DNA from 4 places in the Clostridium sp. X genome. Region 4 is predicted to be linked to each of the others. Evidence: riboswitches for the same ligand, from Rfam matches in the RefSeq annotation. Region 4 holds a riboswitch; each other region holds the start of a gene.

The links. A riboswitch is a leader RNA that binds a small molecule or an ion and turns the genes downstream of it on or off. The one in region 4 is predicted to bind S-adenosylmethionine.
Region 1: linked by a shared signal. The riboswitch ahead of ACX0KU_RS07605 (O-acetylhomoserine aminocarboxypropyltransferase/cysteine synthase family protein) and the one ahead of metF (methylenetetrahydrofolate reductase [NAD(P)H]) in region 4 are both predicted to bind S-adenosylmethionine.
Region 2: linked by a shared signal. The riboswitch ahead of metK (methionine adenosyltransferase) and the one ahead of metF (methylenetetrahydrofolate reductase [NAD(P)H]) in region 4 are both predicted to bind S-adenosylmethionine.
Region 3: linked by a shared signal. The riboswitch ahead of ACX0KU_RS02685 (homoserine dehydrogenase) and the one ahead of metF (methylenetetrahydrofolate reductase [NAD(P)H]) in region 4 are both predicted to bind S-adenosylmethionine.

The regions. Positions count from the first base shown of each region.
Region 1 covers NZ_CM146912.1:1,483,517-1,487,520, reverse strand. The annotation lists gene ACX0KU_RS07610 (cell shape-determining protein) at 1-686, opposite strand, end outside; gene ACX0KU_RS07605 (O-acetylhomoserine aminocarboxypropyltransferase/cysteine synthase family protein) at 807-2,084, opposite strand; SAM riboswitch class I at 2,197-2,303, opposite strand; gene asnA (aspartate--ammonia ligase) at 2,360-3,379, opposite strand; gene ACX0KU_RS07595 (Ig-like domain-containing domain) at 3,626-4,004, shown strand, end outside.
Region 2 covers NZ_CM146912.1:387,192-391,195, forward strand. The annotation lists gene recD2 (SF1B family DNA helicase RecD2) at 1-731, opposite strand, end outside; gene metK (methionine adenosyltransferase) at 939-2,114, opposite strand; SAM riboswitch class I at 2,191-2,292, opposite strand; tRNA gene ACX0KU_RS01895 (tRNA-Tyr) at 2,469-2,553, opposite strand; tRNA gene ACX0KU_RS01900 (tRNA-Val) at 2,580-2,655, opposite strand; tRNA gene ACX0KU_RS01905 (tRNA-Tyr) at 2,669-2,753, opposite strand; tRNA gene ACX0KU_RS01910 (tRNA-Thr) at 2,759-2,834, opposite strand; gene yyaC (spore protease YyaC) at 3,074-3,625, shown strand; gene mreB (rod shape-determining protein MreB) at 3,707-4,004, opposite strand, start outside.
Region 3 covers NZ_CM146912.1:550,230-554,233, forward strand. The annotation lists gene ACX0KU_RS02675 (Ig-like domain-containing domain) at 1-171, opposite strand, end outside; gene metA (homoserine O-acetyltransferase MetA) at 488-1,390, opposite strand; gene ACX0KU_RS02685 (homoserine dehydrogenase) at 1,442-2,686, opposite strand; SAM riboswitch class I at 2,851-2,965, opposite strand; gene ACX0KU_RS02690 (NADPH-dependent FMN reductase family protein) at 3,016-3,654, opposite strand; gene ACX0KU_RS02695 (flavodoxin family protein) at 3,666-4,004, opposite strand, start outside.
Region 4 covers NZ_CM146912.1:3,067,388-3,071,391, reverse strand. The annotation lists gene ACX0KU_RS15465 (putative DNA modification/repair radical SAM protein) at 1-1,180, opposite strand, end outside; SAM riboswitch class I at 1,368-1,474, shown strand; gene metF (methylenetetrahydrofolate reductase [NAD(P)H]) at 1,587-2,492, shown strand; gene ACX0KU_RS15455 (methionine synthase) at 2,535-3,203, shown strand; gene ACX0KU_RS15450 (homocysteine S-methyltransferase family protein) at 3,193-4,004, shown strand, end outside.

The sequences.
Region 1 (4,004 bases), 1.5 Mb from region 4:
TATATTTTTCTACGCAAATCATCTCCAAAAAAGCCTTGAGGTTGATATTTTATCTTAACTTTCTTGTCATCAATTGTTTGCACTAGTTTTATATCTTGAGGATTAGTAGAGCTTATTTGAATATACCCCGGAGTACCCTCTCTATTTGAAAACCATTTAAACATTCCTGAATGAACTAGTGGTGCCACCCAGTATAGTTGTCCATTAACATTTATCTGAGTAAATTCTGATAATTCAACTTGGCTACCTAATGCTACTTGTTCTCCTAGCTTCTTTTCCCCAAGGTTTTGAGCAAGATCTTTATCTACCATTGGAAGCTTAGTTAAATCTATAGGAGATATTTCAGAAGAAAATTCTTTTTCCTTTACCTCGCCAATCATAGTTCTATATTTACCTGAATTAAAAATACCAAGAGTAGATCCTATTTGGAATACTAACAAAATAAAAGTAATTACAGATATCCAAATTACCTTTTTAATCTGAAACTTATAAACAAGTAAAGTTGCCATAATTAAAAGTGCTATTACTTGAATTACTATTAAAGTACTTATAAAGTTTAAAGATAGCACTGGCATTGTAATATATCCTAAAATCAATGTGACTATAACTAGTATTACGGTTATAGCTATAGCTACAGTCTTTTTACTTGATACCTTCGATTTATTTATTGTTTTTCCTTTATTCATAATTTCCCCCAATATTAAAGACCTTATTATATCTTATACTATACCATATTATAAGATATAAAACTATTGGGACTTTATGCCTAAGAAAGCCCTGTATTCAACCGAATACAGGGCTTTTTATTATATTTGTGCTAAAGCATTTTCAATATCATTAATTAAATCATCTATTCCTTCAATTCCAACGGAAACTCTTATAAGTTCTGGATTAACTCCAGCTTGTCTTTGGCTTTCTTCATCTAATTGTTGATGTGTTGTAGATGCTGGATGTATTACAAGAGATTTAGCATCTCCTACATTTGCAAGGAGTGAGAAAATTTCTAATGAATTTATAAATTTCACACCGCTTTCTAATCCACCCTTTACTCCGAAAGTAAATATAGCTCCAGCTCCTTTTGGAAGATACTTCTCTGCAAGAGTTTTATATTTGCTATCAGCTAAACCTGGGTAGTTTACCCACTCAACTTTAGGGTGATTACTTAAATATTCTGCAAGCTTTTTAGCATTCTCTACATGTCTTTCTACTCTAAGCGATAATGTTTCAAGACCTATTAATAATTGGAAAGAGTTAAATGGAGATATACATGCTCCTGTATCTCTTAATAATGCAGTTCTAAGTCTTAAGATATAAGCTGCTTCTTTAAAAGCTTCATAGTAAGAAAGTCCGTTATAGCTCTTATCCGGTTCAACAAGTTTTGGGAACTTACCATTATTCCAATCAAACTTTCCTGAGTCTACTACTATTCCCCCTATAGATGTACCATGACCTCCTATATACTTTGTAGCTGAATGTACTACAATATCTGCTCCAAATTCAAATGGTCTGCAAAGGTATGGAGTTGCAAAAGTATTATCTATAATTAGCGGAACTCCATTTTTATGAGCAACGTCTGCTATGGCTTCTATATCACATATATTAATTCCTGGATTTCCTATTGTTTCTATAAATACTGCTTTAGTTTTTTCTGTTATAGCCTTTTGAAAATTTTCTACATTTTCTGGATCTACAAAGTTAACCTTAATTCCAAAGTTAGGTAAAGTATTTTCAAATAAAGAATAAGTACCACCATATATTGTAGATGCTGCTACAATTTCATCTCCGCTACCAGCAATATTTAAGATAGCATATGTTATAGCTGCCATTCCTGATGCCGTTGCAACTGCTCCAACCCCACCTTCTAATAAAGTAACTCTCTTCTCAAAAACATCTGTAGTTGGATTCATGATACGAGTATAAATATTTCCAAACTTCTTTAAACCAAATAAATCAGCTGCATCTTGTGTATCTTCAAATACATAAGAAGTTGTTTGATATAGTGGTACAGCTCTTGATTTTGTTACAGCATCTATTTCTTGCCCACCGTGTAATTGAATTGTTTCAAAAGATAATTGTTTTGTCATTTTTAATTGCCCCCTTAGTAATTTCGTTACAGAAACTCCTTGTCTATTTTGCCCCGATAAAATAAAAAAATCTTTCTGTAGATAAGCTACAGAAAGATTTTAATCTCTCAGTTCCTTATCTTCCAGGTATAAATACCTGCTGGATTTAGCACCTTAAAACATTGCTGTTTAGGTTGCCGGACGTCATCGGGCCAGTCCCTCGGTCACTCTTGATAAGAAGTTCCGTATTTAATTTATCTAATAATAACAAGCTTTTCATAGTTTGTCAATAAGTTTTATAATAATTGTATTCCTGATTCTTCACACTCTTTTATAATGTCTTCTGACCATATAGAAGATTGAACTTCACCTATATGAGCTTTTCTTAAGAAAAACATACATATTCTTGATTGACCAATTCCCCCACCCATTGTTAAAGGAAGTTTATCCTCTACAAGCATTTTGTGGAATTCTAATTCTATTCTTTCCATACAACCTTCTTTTTCTAATTGAGATACTAATGATTCTTTATCTACTCTAATACCCATAGAAGAAAGCTCAAAAGCGCACTCTAAAAGAGGATTCCAAAATACAATATCTCCATTTAATTGCCAATCATCATAATCTGGTGCTCTTCCATCATGTTTTTCGCCTGATGCTAATTTATCTCCTATTTTCATTATAAAGACTGCACCTTTATCTTCTGCTATTTTATTTTCTCTTTCTTTAGCAATTAAACCAGGATACATATCTTCTAACTCTTGAGTAGTTATAAATGTAATCTTTTCTGGTAATATTTTATCTATCTCAGGATATTTGCTATTGATAAATTCTTCAGTAGCTTTGAACACTTCATATATCCCTTCTACTGTACCTTTTAGTTTATCAATAGTTCTGTCTTCTTTGCTTATAACCTTTTCCCAATCCCATTGGTCTACATACATAGAATGAAGGTTATCTAACTCTTCATCTCTTCTTATAGCATTCATGTCTGTATAAAGGCCTTCTCCTGAAGTAAAACCATATCTATATAATGCCATTCTCTTCCATTTAGCTAATGAATGTACTATTTGTATTTCTTCATCTTTAATATCTAATGCATCAAAACCTACTGGTCTTTCTACTCCATTTAAATTGTCATTAAGTCCTGTAGATGCCTTTACAAATAAAGGTGCTGATACTCTAGTTAAATTTAATTTATATGCAAGCTCTCTTTCAAAATAATCTTTAAGCTTTTTTATTGCTATTTCTGTTTTTCTTAAATCTAAGCTTGAATGATAAGCTTTAGGAATTATAACCTTTTTAACAGTTTCCATATTTCCTGCCCCCAAATCCCAATATTTTAAATATCTAATTCATTAAAAATTATAACCTCTTTATTGTAGTTTTTCAATATATTTTACGTTATTTTATCAAGATATTAATATTAAAGCCTCAAATTTTATAATCAATAAATTTCTAGTAAATAAGAGTGGTTTTTTTATGAATTCAAAAAAATTCCCTTATAATTATTCAACTATAGTATACTTAACATAGTAAATAAGTTATGAGAAGGTGTTAATTTGAAATCTAATAACAGAACTACTAAACTTGTATCTTTATCTTTTATTTTAGTATTTACAATAAATATTTTTTTTATGAATACTTCCACTAAAGCCCAGCCTGTAAATGTAGAAATTCCAAGCATAGAGAATAAGGAAATTCTTGAAAAACAATTTATAAATCCTAGTAATACAAAGGAAAAATCACGTTTGTATTACCTTAAGGATATCGATTCTAAAACTCCTGTTATCTTTTTTTGTCATGGGTATGGTGGGTCAGATCCTAATTTATATAAAAATTTAATCAATCATATCGTAAGCCAAGGCTATATAGTTGTTTATATACCTTATCCTATTATTCCTTTACCTATTAATAAAACAGTAATAGAAGAAAAATATA
Region 2 (4,004 bases), 430 kb from region 4:
ACACCTAATATTTCTTGAGATTCTTTTAAAACTTTGTCTAAAGGCATATATGTGTTTCCCATAGAACAAAACTGATTAACTATATATTTTATGCCTGACTGTATTCTAAAAGGAGAATTATTTTCTACCCCTAAACTTCGTGCTATTTTATCTGCTGTTTTAAATCCAATCCCTGCTATATCATCAGTTAGTTTATAAGGATTTTCTTTAACTTCATTTATAGAACTTGATCCATACCTTTTATGAATCTTTATGCACTGTTTAACTGTAACTCCATAAGTCTGTAGAAAGACCATTATACTTCTTATCTCTCTTTGCTTAGCATAAGACTTAGATATAGTTTCTACTTTTTTATCCCCAATTCCCTCTATCTCTTTTAGTCGTTCAATATTCTCATCAAGTATATCTAAAGTACTTTCTCCAAATTGTTCTACAATTTTTTTCGCAGTAACAGGACCTATACCTGATATTATTCCTGAAGATAGATACTTCTCTATTCCTTCCAAAGAGTTAGGAATTATTTCTTCACAAGAAGTAACTTTAAATTGTTCACCAAATTGAGGATGGTTAAACCATTCCCCTTGTAACTTTAAATTTTGACCTTCTGATATGTAAGGTATACATCCAGTGATAACAATTTTCTTTTTTTTATCTTTTATATGTGCTACCACATATCCGTTGTCTTCATTTTTAAATACAATTGCTTCTACAGTTCCATCTATCTCATGCATAAGATCGCTCCCATAATATCATTAGCACTATGTAAATTTTAGTTTGTTAAATTAATTATAAGACATATAACCATAACTTCTCAACTAATTATATTATATAATAGTTTTGCCATTTGCTTACACGATAAGTCACAATATATACATATTTAACTTTATAACTAAATTAAAGGCTAATGTCTTAAAATCAACATTAGCCTTTATGTTTAATTATATATGTTTTTTTATCTCTTCTACTTTATCTAAATTTTCCCATGGAACATTTAAATCTACTCTACCGAAATGACCATAAGCTGCCGTTTGTCTATATAAAGGCTTTCTCAAACCTAAGTCTCTTATAATTGCACCTGGTCTTAAATCAAATACATTATTTACTATTTCTACTATCTTATTATCCTCTATTTTACCTGTTCCAAAGGTATTAACTAATAGAGATACAGGATGAGCAACTCCTATTGCATAAGCTAAACCTATCTCTAGTTTTTCTGCAATTCCTGCTGCTACTAAATTTTTAGCAACCCATCTTGCTGCATATGCTGCTGATCTATCAACCTTTGTTGGATCCTTTCCTGAGAAAGCTCCACCACCATGTCTGCCGTATCCACCATAAGTGTCAACTATAATCTTTCTTCCCGTAAGACCCGTGTCTCCATTCGGTCCACCAATAACAAATCTTCCCGTAGGATTAATGTAATAGTTAGTTTTTTCATCTAACCACTCATTAGATATTACTACCTTTATTACATGTTCCATAAGATCACTATGTATTTGCTCTTGAGTAATTTCTGGATCATGTTGTGTAGAAATTACCACAGCATCTATTCTAGTAGGTTTGTCGTCTTCATATTCTACCGTAACCTGTGTCTTTCCATCTGGTCTTAAATACGATAATGTTCCATTCTTTCTAACTTCTGATAATCTTCTAGCAAGTTTATGAGCCATACTTATTGGAAGAGGCATATATTCTTCTGTTTCATTTGATGCAAATCCGAACATTAAACCTTGATCTCCTGCTCCTACTGCCTCAACTTCATCTTTTTCTCCACGTCTTGACTCTAATGCTTCATCTACTCCCATAGCTATATCTGCTGATTGTTCATCAATAGATGTTAATACAGAGCAAGTTTCAGCATCAAATCCATATTTAGCTCTTGTATAACCGATATCGCTTATAACTCCTCTAACTAACTTTGGAATATCAACATAGCAGTTTGTTGATATCTCTCCCATAACCATAACCATACCAGTAGTAACTGCCGTCTCACAAGCTACTCTTCCATATGGATCTTTTTCTAAAATAGCATCTAGAATAGCATCTGAAACTTGGTCACATATTTTATCTGGATGTCCTTCTGTTACTGATTCTGACGTAAATAATCTTTTCATTTTAAGATCCCCTTTCTAACAAAAAAAATAAACCTCTTAATTTATTAAGGAGGTCGATTTGCGTGAATAATGTAATTTCTTATCTTGCAGATTGCTCTGCAGGAATTAGCACCTTAGTATTAATCATACCGGTTGCTGGGTTTCACAGGGCCGCTCCCTCCACCTCTCTTGATAAGTTTTTCTTATCTTATATTCAATTTTAAAACAAAATAATATTATCATATGTAACATGTAAGTGTCAAGAATCTACATTGATTTATTATTAATTTTGTCGATTTGTCATTTAAATATTGATTATGTTCTCGATTTTTTTTATGAAAGTAAAAAAGATATCAAAATTTGATATCTTTTTCTTGGTGGAGGAGGACGGATTCGAACCATCGAAACGAAACGTAACAGATTTACAGTCTGCCCCCTTTGGCCACTCGGGAACTCCTCCATAATTATTAACTTATTAAAATTACATGGTGGGCACAACAGGGATCGAACCTGTGACCCCCTGCTTGTAAGGCAGGTGCTCTCCCAGCTGAGCTATGCGCCCATATATTATATGATGGTGGAGGAGGACGGATTCGAACCATCGAAACGAAACGTAACAGATTTACAGTCTGCCCCCTTTGGCCACTCGGGAACTCCTCCACAATTGGTGCTGGCATCAGGAATTGAACCCGAAACCTACTGATTACAAGTCAGTTGCTCTACCAATTGAGCTATGCCAGCATATATTATTTTTAGCACTTAGTTGTTTCATTTATTGACATCAACCGCGCCAACGAATATTAGTATACCTAGAATTATCTTTTATTTCAAATCTATTTTTTTTAATTACAGAAAACTACAAGCTTTAAGATTCAATTTACTGCTATTTTCTCTATATTACTATACATTATAAATTAAGTTCAATTTTATTTCATATAACATTTAACTTTCTCATATACATTATCAAGGAGGTGTCGTTCTTGAATAAAGTGAGAGCTAACTTTAAAGATAATCTATCATACTACGATATCGCATATTTTATAAAGGATTATATAACTAAAGATTCTGTAGTAGTTTGCATCGGTACTGATAGATGTATAGGTGATTGTCTTGGTCCTCTAGTCGGAACCTTACTTAAGAGTAAAAATTATCCGCTAACTGTATATGGAACAGTTGAAGATCCTATACACGCTTTAAATATAGATAAGCAATTGCAACAAATAAAAAAAGCACATCCAGGTTCTACAATAATAGGTATAGATGCTTGCCTGGGGGATACTAATAACATTGGTGAGATACAAGCGCGAGATTATCCTATCCATCCCGGAAAAGGTGTAGGAAAAGTTCTTCCTGACGTTGGAGATGCTTCCATAATTGGTATTGTAGATTCTAGTGACAATAATGAATTATTCACTAATAGAAATATACGACTTAGTCTAATAATGAATATGGCAGAAGTTATTACTGATGCTTTACTTCATTCTTACTACTTATATAGTATAGATAGTAAGACTAATAATAGTATTATTTAACAAAACAAAAATAAGCTCTGTAATTGTTTTAGCCAATTATAGAGCTTATTTTTGCATAATAATATACGCATTTAAATATAATTAATCTAATAAACTTATATCTTTGCCTTTATATGATGCATCAATCTTATCAAGATAATTTAGAACTTCTCCTGTTCCCATTGCAACTGTTGAAACTGAGTCCTGCGCAACATATACTGGAACCTTAGTTACTTCTCCTATTAACTTGTCTAATCCATTCAACAAAGCACCTCCACCAGTCATCACAATACCTTTATCAGCTATATCTGCTGCTAATTCAGGGGGAGTTTTCTCTAGTACAGATCGAGTACATTCTGCTATATCATTCACTGCTTCGCTTAATGCTTCCCTCATTTCT
Region 3 (4,004 bases), 590 kb from region 4:
TTTATCTTTTCCTTTAGAATCCTCTTTTTTTGTACTTTCTTTTTCTTTAACCTCTACCTTATTAGTAATAATATTTTTAACATTATTAGGCTTAGCACTTGCATAACTAGTCGGTAATATGAATGTACATACAATTATTGCAGTTAATAAAACTTTTAACCTTTTATTCATAATTATTCCTCCTATGTATTTTTTTAATTAAATTATACTATTAATTAAAACGCTTGTCTATTTTTTTAAACATCAAATTTAGCTTAAGATATATTGTATTTGGTATATATTACCTTTTATAAATCAATTATATATTATAACTTTTTGTCAAATTTAAGAGAATATTATTATTTACCAGATTAGATGCAGTTTTAGAAGTATTAGATAATAAAGCAATAAAGTGCAGGATATATTATTATCCTGCACTTTACTTAGTGTAGCTGTAATTCTATAAAATTATATTTTCAAAGTTAGTACCTTAATATTCTCTTACCTATTACCTAAAAGGAGTCTCTTGATAAACATAGTAGTTAAGCCAATTTGAAAATAATAAATTAGCGTGAGCTCTCCATCTTACTATAGGCTCATTACTCGGATTATCGTCTGCAAAGTAATGCTTAGGTACTTCTATATCTAATCCCTTATTAATATCTCTATCATACTCGGACTTTAAGGTTAATGGATCATATTCAGAATGTCCTGTTACAAATATTTGTTTCCCATTTTTTGATATAACCATATATACTCCTGATTCTTCAGATTCTGACAATATTTCAAGCTCTGGAACCTTATCTATATCTTCTCTTGAAACGTCAGTATGCCTTGAATGAGGTACATAAAACTTATTGTCAAAACCTCTTAAAAGCATTACTCCTTCACCTAGCACATTATGCGGAAATACTCCAAACATCTTTTCTCCAAGTTGATATTTTGGTATTCCAAAGTGGTGATAAAGTCCTGCTTGAGCTCCCCAACATATATGCAGTGTAGATGTAACGTTTGTAGTTGAGAAATCCATTATTTCTTTTAATTGATTCCAGTAATCAACTTCCTCAAACTCTAAATGTTCAATAGGTGCCCCTGTTATTATCATTCCATCAAACTTTTCTTCTTTTATATCCTTAAAGGTTTTATAAAAGCTAGATAAATGTTCATCTGAAGTATTTTTAGACTTATGTTCTTCAATGTGAAGAAGAGTTATATCCACCTGTAAGGGTGTATTTCCTAACAAACGTAAAATTTGAGTTTCTGTTTGTATTTTAGTCGGCATTAAGTTTAAAATAACTATTTTTAATGCTCTAATATCTTGATGAATTGCTCTCTCCTCATGCATTACAAATACATTCTCATCAGCAAGAATTTTAGCTGCTGGAAGACTTTCTGGTATTACTATCGGCATTGTACTACCTCCTTACCCCATTACTTAATTTAAATTTATATAAAAACTGAACTATGAAGTTCCCAATTTCATCATTTTTTTAATGCTTGTTATTTTATTTATGTTCTGTAGCTTCTCTATATTAAGATCTAATGAAACTTCATTCTCACTTTGTACAAAAACTACTACCTCATCCTGGTCATTTCCTTTTTCATTTAAAAAATAACAACTTGTGAAAGACTCACTTAAATCACACATAATCTTTAGTCTATCATCAGTTTTTATTCTAAGCATCCAATCACTTTTATACATCCACTTATCTTTCACAGTAGCTTTTTTTCTCGCTGGTTGAAATACCTTTTTTCCTTTGTTTTCTATAATGTCAATAATATCTCCAAAGACAGCACTAGCTGTCGGAAGCTTACCTGCTCCCTTTCCATAGAAAAATACTTCCCCTACAGCATCTCCATCTAGTAATATGCCATTAAACTCATTTTCCACTTTTGATATTTGACTTGATGTACTTACCATCACCGGTTTTACAGTTGCATATATACCATCTTCATCATTTTTGCTAAGAGCTAGAAGCTTTATATTGCAATTTGCTTCTTTAGCTGATTTTATATCCACTTCATCTATTTCATTTATGCCTATTGTTTTAATATCTTCCCAACTAACCTTTTCATTGTAAGATATAGTAGAGAGTATTGATAATTTTCTAGCAGCATCATATCCCATAACATCAGACTCTGGATTAGATTCAGCAAATCCAAGTTCTTGAGCTAATTTAAGAGCATCCTCATATTTCATTCCATCTTCATGCATCTTTGATAGTATAAAATTAGTAGTTCCATTTAATATACCCTGTAAACTCTTTATCTCATTTCCAACAAGACATTCACTTAAAGGCTTTAGTATTGGAATTCCTCCACCTACACTAGCTTCAAAGTATAATTTAACGTCATTCTTATTAGCCAGGTCCAAAAGTTCTTCTCCGTATTTTGCAATTAAGTCTTTATTAGCAGTTACTACATGCTTTTTCATATTAAGTGCCTTCTTTATATACTCGTAAGCTGGATGAATGCCCCCCATTACCTCAACTACTATATTTAGGCTATTAGTAAATATGTCATCAATATTATCTGTTATTAATTCAAAGTCCTCACTGTTTAAATATTTTTCTATATTTCTTACAAGTACTTTTGATACTACTATGTCTTCGCCTGTTCTATCTTTTAATTTATTTGAATTTTTCTTTATAAGCTCTATAACCCCAGAACCTACAGTTCCACTTCCAAGTATAGCTATATTTATCATGATATCCTCCCCAAGAAATGCTCACCTTCATGTATTAACGCGTTACAACTTTACTAATCTGCCCCAGTAAATATAAATGAGTAAAATAAAAAATCGCTTCTTAAATCTTATAAGAAGCGATTATGCGTTAGCTCATTAATTAATATTAATAATGATAATCATGCTTCTTATCTCTCAGGAAATTCTCCTGCAGGAATTAGCACATTTCCAGTTTAAATAAATTAAACTGGCTGTTGCCGGGCTTCATAGGGCCAGTCCCTCAGCCGCTCTTGATAAGATTTAGCGAACTATTAAATTTTATATTATTTTACATCTATGATTAAACAATGTCAAGATTTTTTTGTAAATAAATCTCTCTTTTTTAATCCATTTGCCTTAATTTGCTGACGCCAACCCATTTCTGCTGCCAACTTATATATAACTCTCGGAAAATTTGGTGATATATATATATTATCTCCTGTAGTACATGTATATATACTATTTGCAATAGTTTTTATTGCTTCTGAAAAATTCTTTTTAGGTCCTTTTCCCTCTGGAATGCTTGCAAACATTGGCAGCATTCCGCCTCCACCAATACCAAGTCCTTGTCCCCAATTAATCTTTGCTTTTTCACACCAATTTTTCATTATTTCTAATGCTATGCTATTTTGCTGCCCTTCATAAAATCCACAATTCACAATAGAATATACAGTTATTTTATGAATTAATTTTGTTTTTAAATATGTTTCTATTTGATAAAGACAGTCTACTAAATGTGAAGGGATTCCATCAAAATATAAGGGAAATGCAAACACTAGTACATTACATTGTACTATATGTTCTAGCTCTTCATTACTTAATTTAGCTGTTCTAAGATTACATTCTATAATTTCATTTTCTTTAGGTAATAAAGACTTTAATGTATGTACTATATATTCAGATCCACTATTTTTTGCTTTAGGACTTCCATTGATTAAAGCTATTTTCATAATAACACCCCTTACCCCATAAATCCTTTTATTTCTCCAATATCATGAATAAATGTAACCTTCCAACTGCTACAATCTAGGTTAATTGCGTTTGCCTTTATTAGTTTTTCTGCTGTTTGTTTTTCTCGTTCCGTGATATTTTCACCGTAAAACCATATATTTAAATTAAACTTATTATCATATCTTCGTCTGTGGTGCATTTCTCCATTCCTGATTGAAAAATATGGATGTATATATGGAATACTTCTATCCATTATATTCTTTATAAATAAACTAAATCCACCATAAAAACATTCACTAATGATATTAACTTCATGACTTTTTGATAGGTATTCTCCCATGTTCTCATA
Region 4 (4,004 bases):
CCCTAATAAAGTCTTCTCTAAATCTTACATCACCATAGTACTTTCCTTTGCAGGTTATAAAATACTGAGCCCTTTTTAAAACCACTCCTAATTTTTTTAAGTCTGGAAAGTCTAAAGAATGAACTCTCCTTGCAGAGGCAATTTTACGTACAGACCTAACCCCTATACCAGGTATTCTCATTAGATCACTTGTATAGGCTTTATTTATTTCTATAGGGAACTTTTCAATATTTTTTAGTGCCCAGTCAGTTTTGGGGTCTAGATGTATGTCAAAGTTAGGATTATTTTCATTTAAGAGCTCTTTAGCAGAAAACCCATAAAATCTAAGAAGCCAATCAGCTTGATACAGTCTATGTTCTCTTAGAAGAGGGGGACTATTTAAAGCTGGCAGTTTTGGATTATTTGATATTGGAACGTAAGCAGAATAATAAACTCTTTTTAATCCATAACTTTTGTAGAGATTTTCTGATAGCTTTAATATATGGAAGTCATTTTCAGGGGTTGCTCCAATTATTAGTTGACTACTTTGACCTCCTGGTACAAAAGAGGGAGTACTTTTTAAATACTTTGAGGAGTACTTTGTCTCTGATATTTGGGAACTTATAAATGACATAGGTTTCAATATAGTTTCTTTAGTCTTTTGAGGAGCTAGAAGCTTTAAGCTAGATGAAGAGGGTAATTCAATATTAACACTCATTCTGTCTACTAGCTCTCCTGCTCTTTTTATAAGTAGTGGATCACAGCCAGGTATAGCTTTCATATGTATGTATCCATTAAAGTTATGAATGTTACGAAGGTTAGATACCACTTCAATCATAAGCTCCATAGTATAATTTGGACTTTTGAATACTCCAGAACTTAAAAATAAACCCTCTATGTAATTTCTTTTGTAAAAATTTACGGTTAAATCTACTATTTCTTCGGGAGTAAAAGCTGCTCTAGGTACATCATTTGAAAATCTATTTATGCAATACGCACAATCAAAGCAGCAGTAATTTGTAAGTAAGATTTTAAGAAGAGAAATACATCTTCCATCGGAAGTAAAGCTATGGCATATTCCACTTTCACTGGCATTGCCTAGGCCGCCCTTTGAATTTTTTCTTTTGCTTCCACTAGAAGAGCAAGAAACATCATATTTAGCTGCATCAGATAGTATTTTTAATTTTTCCTGTATATCCATAATAGCGCTCCTCTACTAATAATAACAAAATTATAGCAAACAAATGTTCGTGTGTAAATATATTATTACAAATATCTAGGATTTTATAACTTTTAGTATTAAAATAAAGGAATATTATTTATTTATATATTGACATGATAAAACAAAAGTATTAAAATGAATCATAGTTAAATTTAATAGAATAATTTTCTTATCACGAGAGGTGGAGGGACTGGCCCTTTGAAACCCGACAACCGGTATTTTTAATACAACGGTGTCAAATCCTGCAAAATCATTGATTTTGAGAGATAAGAGAGTGAGCGTAGATTTGATATATATATTTATAGAAATTTAAGCTGCTTTTCTTATAGAAAAGTAGCTTTTTTGTTTTTAAAAAGGGGCAAATTAATTTATAGGGGGCTATTTAATGTTAATAAAAGATTTGTTTACAAGTAAGAAACCGGTAATTTCCTTTGAGATATTTCCGCCACAAAAGGATTCTTCAATTGAAAGTATTTATAAAACTATTGATGCATTAGCACCGCTTAGACCAGATTATATAAGTGTAACTTATGGTGCGGGGGGAAGCAGTGCAAGCAGAAACAAAACAGTAGAAATAGCATCAATAATAAAGAATAAATATGATATTGAGGCACTAGCACACTTAACTTGTATTTCATCAACTAAAGATGAAGTAGATTATATACTAAAGCAGCTAAAAGAAAGTAATATAGAAAATGTTCTTGCATTAAGAGGAGATTTTCCACAAGACCCAGATTTTAAGTTTCCTGAACCACTTCAGTTTAATCACGCGGTAGATTTAGTTAAGCACATAAAACAGGATAATTATTTTTGTGTAGGTGGTACTTGTTACCCAGAAGGACATATAGAAGCAAGTGATATTAAAAGTGACTTATTCAATCTTAAAAATAAAGTAGATAATGGAACAGATTTTCTTATAACACAGTTATTTTTCGATAACAATTATTTTTATAACTTCAAAGAAAAAACAGATTTAATGGGAATTGCTACTCCGATTGAGGTAGGGGTAATGCCAGTTATAAATAGCAGACAGGTTAAAAGAATAGCTAGTCTTTGTGGAGCTAATATACCAGAAAAATTCTCTAAAATAATTGAGAAGTATATAGATAAACCAGAGGCATTAAAAGATGCTGGGATAGCTTATGCAACAGAGCAGATTGTAGATCTACTATCTTCAGGAGTATCAGGTATTCATATCTATACTATGAATAATCCAGAGGTAGCGAAAAAGATAGTGTATAATATATCTTCTATTGTAAATGCATTAGATATCAATAACAGTGTTATCTAGAATGGAAATTCAAACTAATTACCAGAGAGTGGGTGAGAATAGGTGTACATTAATAAAACTGAAGTTTTAAGATATTTGGGGCATAGATCAGAAATAATAGAAGAAAATTTAGATTTATTAGTTGATGAGTGCATTGAAGAAATAAAAAGCTATATAAATTATAGATATTCTTATAAGATATTTCACATACAAAAAGAAGAAGATAAGATTAATGTTATTGATAGCAATATAATTTTTCGTGGTAAGGATATAAAAGAACATCTAAAAGATTCTTCAATGTGTGCTATTCTAGGCGTAACTCTTGGTAATTTAGTAGATACTAAGATTAGATATTATGAAAAAGTAAACTTAACTAAAGCACTTATTTTGGATGCTTGTGCTACAACTGCTGTAGAATGGGTTTGTGATGAAGTTCAAAACTTAATAAAGAATGAGGCAGAAGAAAAAGTATTAGGTATTACCTACAGATATAGCCCAGGATATGGTGATTTAGAAATAGATATTCAACCTAAAATATTAAAAGCAATAGATGCTGAAAAAAAGATAGGACTTACTGTTACAGAAAGTAATATCCTAATACCGAGAAAGTCAGTAACGGCAATAATAGGGTTTCAGGACAGAAGTATTGTAAGACAGCATCCAGGTTGTAAACAATGTAGTAGTTATAGTCAATGTATGTATAGAAAAGGGGGCAATCACTGTGGGAATTAAAGATCTAATAGCAGAAAGTTTTGTGTATTTTGATGGGGCTATGGGAACTATGCTTCAGAAAATGGGGCTCATTACTGGAGAAATTCCAGAAACATACAATATTTTACATTCGGAAATAATAAAAAGTATACATGAAAAGTATATTGAGGCAGGAGCAAATATTATAACTACAAATACCTTTGGAGCTAACGAGTTAAAGCTTAAGGAGACAGGATATTCTGTAGAAGAGGTTATTACTAAAGCTGTAGAAATTGCAAGAGCAGCTAAGGGTGATAAATACGTAGCTTTAGATATAGGTCCTATTGGACAGTTACTTGAGCCAAGTGGAACACTAAAATTTGAAAGAGCATATGAAATTTTTAAGAGGCAAGTTATAGCAGGAGCTAGGGCAGGTTGTGATTTAATACTAATTGAAACTATATCGGATTTATACGAAGCAAAGGCAGCTGTTTTAGCAGTAAAAGAAAATAGTGATTTACCAGTGTTTTGTACTATGACCTTTGGAGAGGATGGAAGAACTTTTACTGGAACTGATCCACTAACTATGGTGACTCTTTTAGAAGGTTTAGGTGTGGATGCACTTGGAGTAAACTGTTCATTGGGGCCAAAGGAATTAATCCCAATTGTAGAAAAAATTCTAGAATATTCATCAACTCCTGTTATGGTTCAAGCCAATGCAGGACTTCCTAGAATGGAAGAGGATAAAACTATATATGATGTAACACCGACAGAATATGCTCAGCATGTAAAGCATATGGCAATTAATGGAGTTAGGATTTTAGGCGGATGCTGTGGTACTGA